2 regions of the Pseudomonas sp. LABIM340 genome follow, and region 1 is predicted to be linked to the other one. Evidence: predicted binding sites of a transcription regulator. Region 1 holds the regulator's gene; the other holds the start of a gene.

Region 1 (5,783 bases):
AAAGCGGTCCGCCTGGCGGTGTTCGACGTCGATGGCGTGCTCACCGACGGCAAGCTCTACTTCCTGCCCGACGGCGGCGAGTTCAAGACCTTCAACACCCTGGATGGCCAGGGCATCAAGATGCTGATGAACTCCGGCGTGCGCACCGCGATCATCACCGGTCGCTCGAGCCCGGTGGTCGAGCGTCGGGCGAAGAACCTGGGCATCAACCACCTGTACCAGGGCCGCGAGGACAAGCTGGTCGCCCTCGACGAGCTGCTCGCCGAACTGGGTCTAGGCTATGAAGAAGTCGCCTACCTGGGCGACGATCTGCCCGATCTGCCAGCCATTCGCCGTGCAGGCCTCGGCATGGCAGTCGCCAGCGGCGACGCTTTCGTCCGTCAGCACGCCGACGGTGTAACCCAGGCCCGTGGCGGCGAAGGTGCCGCCCGCGAGTTCTGCGAACTGATCCTGCGCGCCCAGGGCAACCTCGAAGCTGCCCAGAACGCGTATCTCTAGAGCCGAACATGCCCAAGACATTCCAACAGAAGCTGTTGTTCGCCCTGATCGCCATCGGGCTGATCGCCCTCGGCTATTACTGGAACGTGCGCCTGGACTTCAACGAGCGCCAGCTCAAGTCGCAGACCAGCGACGCCATCGATTTCTACGTGGTGAACGCCAAGAGCGTTCAGTACCGCGTCGACGGCTCCCTCGCCTACGAGATGACCGCCGACAAACTCGAACACCTGAAAGCAAGCGACGTGACCCTGGTTACCACGCCCGACCTCTACTTCCACCGGGAGAATGAGCCTCAGCCGTGGCACGTCCAGAGCGTTCGCGCCGAAGTGGCCCCCGAAGGCAAGCAGGTCGAGCTGATCGACGACGTGCGCGTCGCGCGCACCGACGCGCAGCAGCGCACGCTCCTGCTCAACACCTCGCGCATGACGGTGTTCCCAGACAAGGACTATGCGCAGACTGACCAGCCCGTGAAGATTACCGAACCCAACGGTGTGACCACGGCAGTTGGCATGAAAGCGTATCTGAAAGACAGCCGGATGCTCCTGCTGTCCAACGTAAGAGGTCAGCATGAGGCTCGTTAACACCCTCCCCCTTCTTTTCAGCCTCGCCGCCGCTATCGGCAGCTCTGCCGCCTGGGCTCTTCCCACCGACCGGGAACAGCCGATCCGCGTCCAGGCCGACAGCGCCGAACTGGATGACAAGCAGGGCGTGGCCGTGTATCGCGGCGACGTGGTGGTAACCCAGGGCAGCATGAAGCTGACTGGCAACACCGTTACGCTCAAGCAGAACAAGGACGGCGAAATCGAAGTCGTCACCTCGGTCGGCAAGCCCGCCTACTTCGAACAGAAGCCGGCGCCGGACAAGCAGATCACCCAGGCCTACGGCTTGACCATCCAGTACTTCGTCTCGCAGAACCGCGTCGTTCTGATCGACCAGGCCAAGGTGATCCAGGAAGGCAACACCTTCGAAGGCGAGAAGATCGTCTATGACACCCAGCGCCAGATCGTCAACGCAGGCCGCGCCACCGGCTCCCAGGTGACCACGCCGCGCCCGCGTATCGACATGGTCATCCAGCCCAAGAAAAAGCAGGATCAAGCGCAGTAATGGCTACGCTAACCGCCCAGCACCTCGCCAAGAGCTACAAGAGCCGGCAAGTCGTCCGCGACGTCAGCATGAGCATCGAGAGCGGGCAGATCGTCGGCCTGCTCGGCCCCAACGGAGCGGGCAAGACCACCTGCTTCTACATGATCGTCGGCCTGGTTCGCGCCGATCAGGGCGTCGTGCGCATCGACGAGCAGGATGTCACCCACCTGCCCATGCACGGCCGCGCCCGCGCCGGCATCGGCTACCTGCCGCAGGAAGCCTCGATCTTCCGCAAGCTGTCGGTGGCGGACAACATCGGCGCGATCCTCGAGACCCGCACCGACCTCGATCGCGCCGGCCGCCAGGAAGCCCTGGAAGGCCTGCTCGAGGAATTCCACATCCACCACATCCGTGACAACCTCGGCATGAGCCTGTCCGGTGGTGAGCGACGCCGCGTGGAAATCGCCCGCGCGCTGGCCAGTTCGCCGAAGTTCATCCTGCTGGACGAACCCTTCGCCGGCGTCGACCCCATCTCCGTGGGCGACATCAAGCAGATCATCCATCACCTCAAGGCCAAGGGCATCGGTGTACTGATCACCGACCACAACGTCCGCGAGACCCTGGACATCTGCGAAACGGCGTACATCGTCAACGACGGTCAGCTGATCGCCGAAGGCAGCGCCGAGAGCATCCTCGCCAACGACCTGGTGAAGGAAGTCTACCTGGGCCACGAGTTCCGCCTCTAAGGCCTGTCTCCAAGGCCCCGTGCCGCGCCCCTGCCAGGGCGTGGCAGCTCCATCTCTCCACCAAGCGTGGCGCGGCCCGTCGGCCGCTCCGCGACGCAGCCGGCTGCCTGCCGTACCCTGGTGCAACCGGGTTGTAACGAAAGGTCGACAGCCCCTAGGCAAAGCGTCCAAACTCAGGCATATAATTTGCTTCCTCGCGGCACCCCGGTGTCCGTAGTCGTGGATATGGCGCGCTTCGCGCCAGCGAACAAGGTGCCTAGTTCCAGCCATGAAACCATCGCTAGTCCTCAAGATGGGCCAGCAGCTGACGATGACTCCGCAGCTGCAACAGGCCATCCGACTGCTCCAGCTCTCCACGCTGGACCTCCAACAGGAAATCCAGGAAGCCCTGGAGTCCAACCCGATGCTGGAGCGCCAGGAAGAAGGCGAGGACTTCGACAACAGCGATCCCATGGCGGACGGTGCCGAGTCCGGCGCCAACGGCACCAGCAGCAGCTCCCAGGACAACTTCCAGGAAAGCACCACACCCAGCGTCGACAGCCTCGACGAGGACCAGTGGGCCGAGCGCATCCCCAACGAACTGCCGGTCGATACCGCCTGGGAAGACATCTACCAGACCAGCGCCAGCAGCCTGCCCAGCAACGATGACGACGAGTGGGACTTCACCTCCCGCACCTCCGCTGGTGAAAGCCTACAGAGCCATCTGCTGTGGCAACTCAACCTCCTGCCGATGTCCGATACCGACCGCCTGATCGCCCTGAGCATCATCGACGGCATCACGGACGACGGCTACCTCGACGAGTCCCTCGACGACATCCTCGCCTCCATCGACCCGGAACTGGGCGTGGAGATGGATGAAGTGGAAGTCGTCCTGCGCCGCGTGCAGCAGCTCGAACCCGCCGGCGTCGGTGCCCGCAACCTGCGCGAATGCCTGCTCCTGCAGCTGCGCCAGATGCCGACCAAGACCTACCTGCTGGCCGAGGCCATCCGTCTGGTCAGCGATCACCTGGACCTGCTCGGCAGCCGCGACTACAGCCAGCTGATGCGCCGCATGAAGCTCAAGGAAGACGAGCTGCGCGAGACCATCGAGCTGATCCAGTCGCTGCACCCGCGGCCCGGCTCGCAGATCGAATCCGGCGAAGCCGAATACGTCGTCCCGGATGTCATCGTGCGGAAGAACAACGAGCGCTGGCTGGTGGAACTCAACCAGGAAGCGGTGCCGCGCCTACGCGTGAACTCGCAGTACGCGGGCCTTGTGCGCCGCGCCGACTCCAGCGCCGACAACACCTTCATGCGCAACCAGTTGCAGGAAGCGCGCTGGTTCATCAAGAGCCTGCAGAGCCGCAACGAGACGCTGATGAAGGTGGCGACCCAGATCGTCGAGCACCAGCGCGGCTTCCTCGAGTATGGCGAGGAAGCGATGAAGCCACTGGTTCTGCACGACATCGCCGAGGCGGTGGGCATGCACGAGTCGACCATCTCCCGCGTCACCACGCAGAAATTCATGCACACGCCGCGTGGCATCTTCGAGCTGAAGTACTTCTTCTCCAGCCACGTCAGCACCTCCGAAGGCGGCGAGTGCTCGTCCACCGCGATTCGCGCCATCATCAAGAAACTGGTCGCGGCGGAAAGTCCGAAAAAGCCATTGAGTGACAGCAAGATCGCTGGTTTACTGGAGGCACAGGGCATTCAAGTGGCACGTCGTACCGTCGCCAAGTACCGGGAGTCCCTAGGAATCTCTCCCTCGAGCGAGCGCAAGCGGCTGGTGTGACGTTGATCCACGCCAAGGTGTTCCGGCGGCAGGCCCCATAACCTGCCACTTACACACGGGCAACAAGGAGAAAGCGGTATGCAAGTCAACATCAGTGGACATCAACTGGATGTGACCGACGCCCTGCGCGACTATGTCGGCGAGAAACTTGGCCGACTGGAGCGCCACTTCGACAAGATCACCAATGTTCAGGTCATCATGGAGGTCGAGAAGCTGAAGCAGAAAATTGAAGCCACCCTCCACATCGCCGGTGGCGAAGTGGTGGCCTGCGCGGAACATGAAGACATGTACGCGGCCATCGACCTGCTCACCGACAAGCTCGACCGCCAACTGATCAAGCACAAGGAAAAATACCTCGAACGCCAGCAAGGTGTTGGTGTCCGTTAACCCCTCCCTATGATCCGACTTGAGCAAATCCTGACCCCCGGCCGTTCCCTCGTGAACGTGCCGGGCGGCAGCAAGAAACGTGTCCTCGAACAAATCGCCAACCTGGTGGCTCGCGAGCTGCCGGGTTTCGATTCCCAAGACATCTTCGACAGCCTGGTGGCCCGGGAACGCCTGGGCTCCACCGGCTTCGGCAATGGCATCGCCATTCCGCACTGCCGCCTCCCCGGCTGCCAGTCGCCCATCAGCGCCATCCTGCACCTGGATCACCCGGTAGACTTCGACGCCCTCGACGGCGCGCCGGTCGACCTGGTGTTCGTGCTGCTGGTGCCGGAAGCGGCCACCGAGGAGCACCTGGAACTGCTGCGGCAGATCGCCTCCATGCTCGACCGCTCCGACGTCCGCGACCGCCTGCGTCACGCCGCCAACGGCGAGGACCTGTACCGGATCGTCGTGGACTTCCAGAACAACGGGCACTGATCATGCGCCTGATCATCATCAGTGGGAGATCCGGCTCGGGCAAGAGCACCGCGCTCAACGTGCTCGAGGACAACGGCTTCTACTGCATCGACAACCTGCCGGCCAGCCTCCTCCCGGACCTGGCCCAGCGCGCACTGCTGCACACCGAGCTGCTGCATCCGCAGGTCGCCGTCTCCATCGACGCGCGCAACCTGCCCAGCCAGCTGCAGCGCTTCCCCGAGCTGCTGCAGGAAGCCCGAGACAAGCACATCCAGTGCGACGTGCTGTACCTCGATGCCGATGATGAGACGCTGCTCAAACGCTTCTCCGAGACTCGCCGACGCCACCCGTTGACCACCGACACTCGCTCCCTCGCCGAGGCCATTAGCGACGAGTCGAACCTGCTGGCGCCGATCGCCGACCTGGCCGATCTCAAGCTCAACACCACCAACCTGAACCTCTACCAGCTGCGCGACGTGCTCAAGCTGCGCCTACTGAACAAGCCCGAACTGGGCACCGCCTTCCTGGTCGAATCCTTCGGCTTCAAGCGTGGCATGCCGGTGGACGCCGACCTGGTGTTCGACGTGCGCTGCCTGCCCAATCCGTACTGGAAGCCCGAACTGCGCGAGCACACCGGGCTGGAAGCGGAAGTCCAGGAGTACCTGGCGGCGCAACCGGACGTCGAGGAGATGTACCAGGATATCCTCGCCTACCTGAACAAATGGCTGCCGCGCTTCGCCGCGAGCAACCGGGCCTACGTGACCATCGCCATCGGCTGCACCGGTGGCCAGCACCGCTCGACCTACATTGCCGAGCGCATTGGTCAGGCCCTCAAGGAAACT
Region 2 (5,783 bases), 910 kb from region 1:
GAGCATCAGTAGAACGAGACGCGGCGTGGACATGGGGTTTCTCGAAAAATCCTGTGGGAGTACGGGCCGCTGGCGGCCTACACGGTAATCAGTACGTCGCTGTCGCCACGCGGCGAGGAGCGTTCGCCCGCCTGCGCATCGCGCGGGTTGGCGGCAACCGCAAGCTGTTCCTCGGCAAAGCGCTGGCGGTTCTGCTGGCCCTGCTGGCCGGACTGCGAATCGGACGAGACCTGCACGTTGACCTGCAGGAAGTTCTGCCCGACCAGCTCCTGGCGCAGGCGCTCGCTGGTGTTCTGCAGCAGGCGCACCACGTCGCCGTTGGACGCGGAGATCTGCACGTTGAGCTGGCCGGCCTCGTGGCGCACGAGGATCTCCAGGGCGCCCAGCTCCGGCGGATCGAGGCGGATCGTGGCGTTCTGCACGCGCTGGCCGAGTTGCAGCTCGACGTTGTCGCGCAGCGCGCCGAGCATCTGCTCGCCCCAGTGCGCCTCGTTGTTGCCCTTGAGGTGCAGCGGCTTGTCGAACAACGGCGCGGCCGGCGTCGAGGCGGAGGGCTGGGCGATGCCGTCGGTGGCCGGCAGGCGCGCATCGAGCGCAACGGTCGGCAGCGTCGGCACGCTGGAATCCGGCGCCTGCGCAGTGGCGGCCAGGTGTTGCTGGAGCAGGGTCTGCGCCTGACTCTGGGTGGCCTCACGGGGCGCTGGCGCTGTCGCTTTGGCGGGCTCTTCCGAAAGCTCGGCGGGCGGCAGCAGCATGTCCTCCGGCTTCACGGCGGCGGGCGCCGGCTGCGCGGAGGTGTCCACCGCCTGGGTAGCGAAACCGGCTACCTGGGCGCGGGTCTGCTCGGGCGGATTGTCTCGCGCCTGCACCACCAGGCCGGCCTGACTGAGCATGCCGGCGAGCCAGCTCTCGGCACCGGAAGGTGAAGCCTCTTCGGCCTGCGGGCCCGGCGCATCGCTGTCGCCGGTTTCAGCGGGCAGCGCTTCAGGCGTGGCCGGCACTGCAGCGCTGGGCTGTTGCAGCGACTCCTCGACCTGCGTCGTGTCGAACTGCGCGAGGAAGGACTGCACGGTGATGGTCCGTTCGCCGGCATTCAGCTGCGCCGGTTGTTGCGCGCGGAAACCGGCGACGCTGGCGACGCCGGCGTCATCACCGCGCGAATCCAGCGGGCGCGCTTCGGCCACCGGCGCGCTATCGCGGTCGGTGGTCGGCAGGGACTGGGTCGGTAGCTGGATCACGGTCTATCGACCCTCCTGGTACGTATCCACCTGCATGTACGCCGAGCGTCCCTCGGCGTATTCCAGGTGCGAGAGCAGGAGGCGGCGCAGGCGCTCGCACTCCTCGGCGCAGGCCTGCGACGCTTGTTCATGCAGGCGCTTCAGGTGCTTCTTTGCCAGCAGCACATCGGCTGCCAGACCGGTCTGCGACGACATCGCCACCAATTGCGCGCGGATCGCCAGGTCGACCTGCCCCATGGCTTTCCAGTCCTTGCGCTGCAGCGCCGCACCCAGCCGTTCGTACAGCTGCAGCAGGCGCTGGCGGTCATCCACGTGCGGCACTCACGCCCTCCCAGCCTTCGCGCAGGATGCCCAGCAGGCGCACCACTTCGTCGATGCCGGCGACCTCCAGCGACACGCTGACATCGGAGAGCCGATAGATGCAGTAGTCGTAGAGGCGCGCCAGGCCCTGTACGGTCTCGCCGCCGTTCTCGTAGTCGAGCGCACCATTGAGGCCGTTGAGGATGTTCAGGCACTTCTCCAGGGAGCGGCCCTTCTGCTGGTAGCGCTTGTGCTCGATGTGCCCGCGGGCGCGGGCCAGTTCGTCGAGCAGGCCGTCGAACAGCACCAGCACCAGTTCATAGGGCGAGGACGAGGCGGCCTTGGATTCCAGGTCGATCATCCGGTAACTGTCGTAGCTTTCGTTCATGCCGTAGGCGGTCATCCGAACATCCCGCTGGTCTGGTCCATCGACTGCATGGTCTGCATCATCGAGGTGTATTGCTTGAGGTAGCGCGCGTAGTAGGTGTCGTACTGCTTCTGCAGGTTGTCGTAGTCATCGTCGACGCGGCGCAGGCTGTTGTTCAGGGCGTCCTTGCGGTTCTTCATGACGCCGTTGACGCTGTTGGTGTAGACGGCGACGCCCTTGTCCAGGCTGTCGAGCAGGTTGCCCTTGCCCATGAACAGCTTGTCCAGGGCCTCGGGGTCGCTGGCGATGGCTTTCTCGAAGCGGGTGGCGTCGAGGGTCAGCTTGCCGTTGCGGTCGGCGCTGATGCCCAGGGTGATCAGGTTGGCGCCGCCGAAGCTGGTGCGAACCATCTGGTTCAGCGCGTTCTCGATGGAGCGCACGCTGGAGTCGCCAGCCAGGGCGCCACGGGCGTTGCCGTTCTGGTCGCCGGCCGCCGTCAGGCTGTCGATGGTGCTGGCCAGCGCGTTGAAGGCGTCGATGAAGGTCTGCACCTTCTTCTTGGTTTCGCTCTGGTCCTGCGCGACGGTCAGGCGAATGGCCTGTTCACCGGACTTCTGCGCCTGGGTGAAGCTGGCGCTGACGCCGTCGATGATGTTGTCGAAGGTGTTGCTGGAGTTGGTCAGCAGCATGCCGCTCTCGCCACCCAGGCGAACGCGGGCGTCCTGCGCCTTGGACAGTTCCTGCGGGTTGCCGATGGCGTTCTCGAAAGCGCTGTTCGCGCTGTCGGTGCCGCTCAGCGACAGGCTGATGGCGTTGTCCGCGCCGGACTTCTCGGCCCCCAGCACCAGCGATACCTGGCCGTTGCTGCGCACCAGGGTGGCCTTCACGCCAGTGTTGTCGGTGGCCTTGTTGATCGCTGCGGCCAGCTCGTCCAGCGAGTTGCTGCCGTCGCCGTCGGTGTCGATCTTGCTCAGATCGATGTCGAAGGACTTGCCGTTCTGGGTCAGGGTCAGGGTGCCCTGGGTGTCGACATCACCGGACTGCAGGCCGGAGAAGGACAGCTGGTGGCTGGTGGCGAGTTGCTCGACGAAGAAGTCGTAGCTGCCGGGCACGGCGTTCTTGTCGACCTTGGCGGTCAGGTAGCCGTCCTTGCTGGTGGTGGCGCTGTTCACCAGCATGCTGGTGTTGCTGCCGGTCACGCCCTGCAGGCTCTTTACCGCCGAGGAGAAGGTCTTGAGCGCCGACTCCAGGGAGGTCACGGCAGTCAGTTGCGACTGGTACGAGGACTTGTTGCGGTCAGCCTTGTTCAGGCCGTTCTGCACCTCGTACGTGGCCAACTGCTGGGCCATGCTTTTGACGTAATCGGAATCTATGGTCGCCATGTGAATCCACCTCTTTGGGTCGGAAGAGCAATTACGGTGCCAATGCCGGAAGGCCCGCCATACGGGGCTTTTCGGGATAACCGGGGAGAAGTTTCACTTCCGCCCGGCGTGCTTTGGCGCGCAGCGGGAAGCGGCATTTCCGCCTGCCGACCACGCACCCTGATGCAGGGAAAAGGCGACCGTGGGGAGGGATTCGTTAAGAGATTTCGGCGGGGTGTTTGGCAGCCGCGCTTTTTTGTAGGAGCGCGCCATGCGCGCGGTCGCGGGCATGGCCCGCTCCTACAGGGGGAGTCCAGTACTGAGCCTGATCGCAGCTCGCCCTGGGACAGATCAGTACAGCTGGCGCGAATACACCGGCTGTTCGCGCGGATCGCCCATGAGCTGGCTGAGGATGTCGTGGTGCATCGCCAGCAGCTTGCCGTTGCGCTCGTTGAGGCGCTTGCACTGGGCGGTGAGCTGGCCCAGCTGCAGCCACTCCTGCTGCAGCTCCTCGCGGCGCGGCGGCTGGTAGTTGGACAGCAGCGTGCGCATGCCCTCGGCGTCCATCGGCAGGTGGAAGGCACGCAGCACGCGACTGCGGCGCTGGGCGCGGCCGGCGACGCCTTCGAGCAGTGCCTGGATGTCCGGGTTCAGCGCTTCGATCTGCGCGCTGTCCCGCGCCAGCAGGTGGCGGTACAGCTCCTGCAGGCGCTCGCGCAGCGCCAGGCAATCGCGGCCATCCTGCTGGATGTCCTGCTCGATGACCTGCAGCAGCCGCGCGCGCTGGGTCATGCGTCGCTGCCGCGATGGTAGGAGAGGATGCTGGTGGCGAGCACGCTGGTGTCGTTCTGCAGCTCGCCATTCATCAGTGCGCGGCGGATTTCCGCGACGCGGCTCTGGTCCACGTCGGGCATGGCGCGCAGGGTCTCCTGCATTTCGTCCAGGCGCAGCGAATCGTTGACCGGCGCGCTCGCACTGGTCTCCGCCACCGGGGCGACGCGCTCGCTGCGCGCGCTCTTGGCGGACTCGCTGGTGGCCAGCGCGACGCTGGTCAGTTGCCGGGTGATTTCCATGGTCGGTATCCGAATATTTTTGGGCCTTTCCCTCAGAGGGCGACCGCCTCGAAGCAAAACTTAAATGCCGTGTTTCACAGAGACTCAAGAGCCGGCGGATAACCGCTAGCGGTTATTCGCCCTACGGGGCAAACCCATCGTAGGGCGCATAACTCGGAACGAGTTATCCGCCATTGCCTTCACGCCCGCGCCCGCCACCAGGACTGCGCGGCGAGGCCATCCTGGATTTTCTGTTCCTGCTGCGCAAGCTGCAGCTGCCACTGGCCGACCTTGGCCTCGATCACCTGGGTCAGCACCTTCTCGCTGCGCATGGCCGCCATCAGCTCGCCCTGGATGCGCGCCAGGGTCTGTTCGGCGACTTCCAGCTCGCGGCGCTGCAACTGCAGCATCTTGTGCAGGGTCGCCTTGTACTGCTGTTGGTTGTGTCGCTGCAGCGGGGTGCTGGTGGCCACGCTGAAGCCGCACAAGCGGTCCAGCCCGGTGATGTTGTTGCGGTAGCGCTGGCAGAGGTTCTGCTGGTAATTCACCCGCCCCAACAGCTCGCGGACCTTGCCGCCACGCACATCGGCCAGGCGCCCGAGCATGTCGATCTGCGTCTTCATCAGCGCCCCCCGACGATGCTTTGCAGGGTCGCGACGCTGTTGCCCAGTTCGGCGCCGTCGGCGGTCTCCTGGCGCAGGTAGCGCTCCAGCATGGGCGCCAGCTGCACAGCGCGGTCGGTCTTCACGTCCATACCCGGCGTATAGCCGCCCAGCGGGATCAGCTCCCTGATGCGCTCATAGGTGCCGCTGAATTCCTTGAACTGCCGCGCCGCGGAGAGGTGCAGCGGGTCCGCCACCTGGCTCATGCAACGGCTGACCGAGGCACCGATGTCGATGGCCGGGTAGTGCCCGACGTCCGCCAGCCGGCGCGACAGCACGATGTGCCCGTCGAGGATGGCGCGGGCGCAGTCGACGATCGGGTCCTGGTGATCGTCGCCCTCGGCCAGCACCGTGTAGATGGCGCTCAGGCTGCCGGTCTCGCCCTCGCCGTTGCCGGCGCTTTCCACCAGTTCCGGGAGCATGCCGAACACCGACGGCGGGTAGCCCTTGGTGGCCGGCGGCTCGCCCAGGGCCAGGGCGATCTCGCGCTGGGCCATGGCGTAGCGGGTCAGGGAGTCCACCAGCAGCAGCACGTCCTTGCCCTGATCGCGGAAGTAGGCGGCGATGCTGTGACACAGCTCGGTGGCCTTCAGGCGCATCAGCGGCGACTCATTGGCTGGCGCTACCACCACGACTGCCTTCTGCAGCCCTTCCGGGCCGAGGGAATGCAGGATGAACTCCTGCACTTCGCGGCCGCGCTCGCCGATCAGCCCGACCACCACCACATCGGCCTTGGTCTGCCGGGTGATCATCCCCAGCAGCACGCTCTTGCCCACGCCGCTGCCGGCGAACAGGCCTACGCG

Evidence for each region. Region 1 encodes sigma-54, which starts transcription at its own class of promoters, with help from an activator protein. Its sites were predicted from a motif close to ANTGGCATNNANNTTGCTNT; they were not measured.
Region 2: a site for sigma-54 is predicted at 3,312-3,331, ahead of fliD (flagellar filament capping protein FliD). Genes of this name have one in related genera too.

The regions. Positions count from the first base shown of each region.
Region 1 covers NZ_CM200227.1:1,157,860-1,163,642, reverse strand. The annotation lists gene ABKS89_RS05615 (KdsC family phosphatase) at 1-498, shown strand, start outside; gene lptC (LPS export ABC transporter periplasmic protein LptC) at 507-1,079, shown strand; gene lptA (lipopolysaccharide transport periplasmic protein LptA) at 1,066-1,602, shown strand; gene lptB (LPS export ABC transporter ATP-binding protein) at 1,602-2,327, shown strand; gene ABKS89_RS05595 (RNA polymerase factor sigma-54) at 2,596-4,098, shown strand; gene hpf (ribosome hibernation-promoting factor, HPF/YfiA family) at 4,177-4,485, shown strand; gene ptsN (PTS IIA-like nitrogen regulatory protein PtsN) at 4,495-4,962, shown strand; gene rapZ (RNase adapter RapZ) at 4,965-5,783, shown strand, end outside.
Region 2 covers NZ_CM200227.1:246,120-251,902, reverse strand. The annotation lists gene ABKS89_RS01230 (flagellar basal body-associated FliL family protein) at 1-33, opposite strand, end outside; gene ABKS89_RS01225 (flagellar hook-length control protein FliK) at 78-1,238, opposite strand; gene ABKS89_RS01220 (hypothetical protein) at 1,242-1,559, opposite strand; gene fliS (flagellar export chaperone FliS) at 1,543-1,941, opposite strand; gene fliD (flagellar filament capping protein FliD) at 1,938-3,287, opposite strand; gene flgN (flagellar protein FlgN) at 3,618-4,058, opposite strand; gene flgM (flagellar biosynthesis anti-sigma factor FlgM) at 4,055-4,339, opposite strand; gene ABKS89_RS01195 (flagellar FliJ family protein) at 4,519-4,941, opposite strand; gene fliI (flagellar protein export ATPase FliI) at 4,941-5,783, opposite strand, start outside.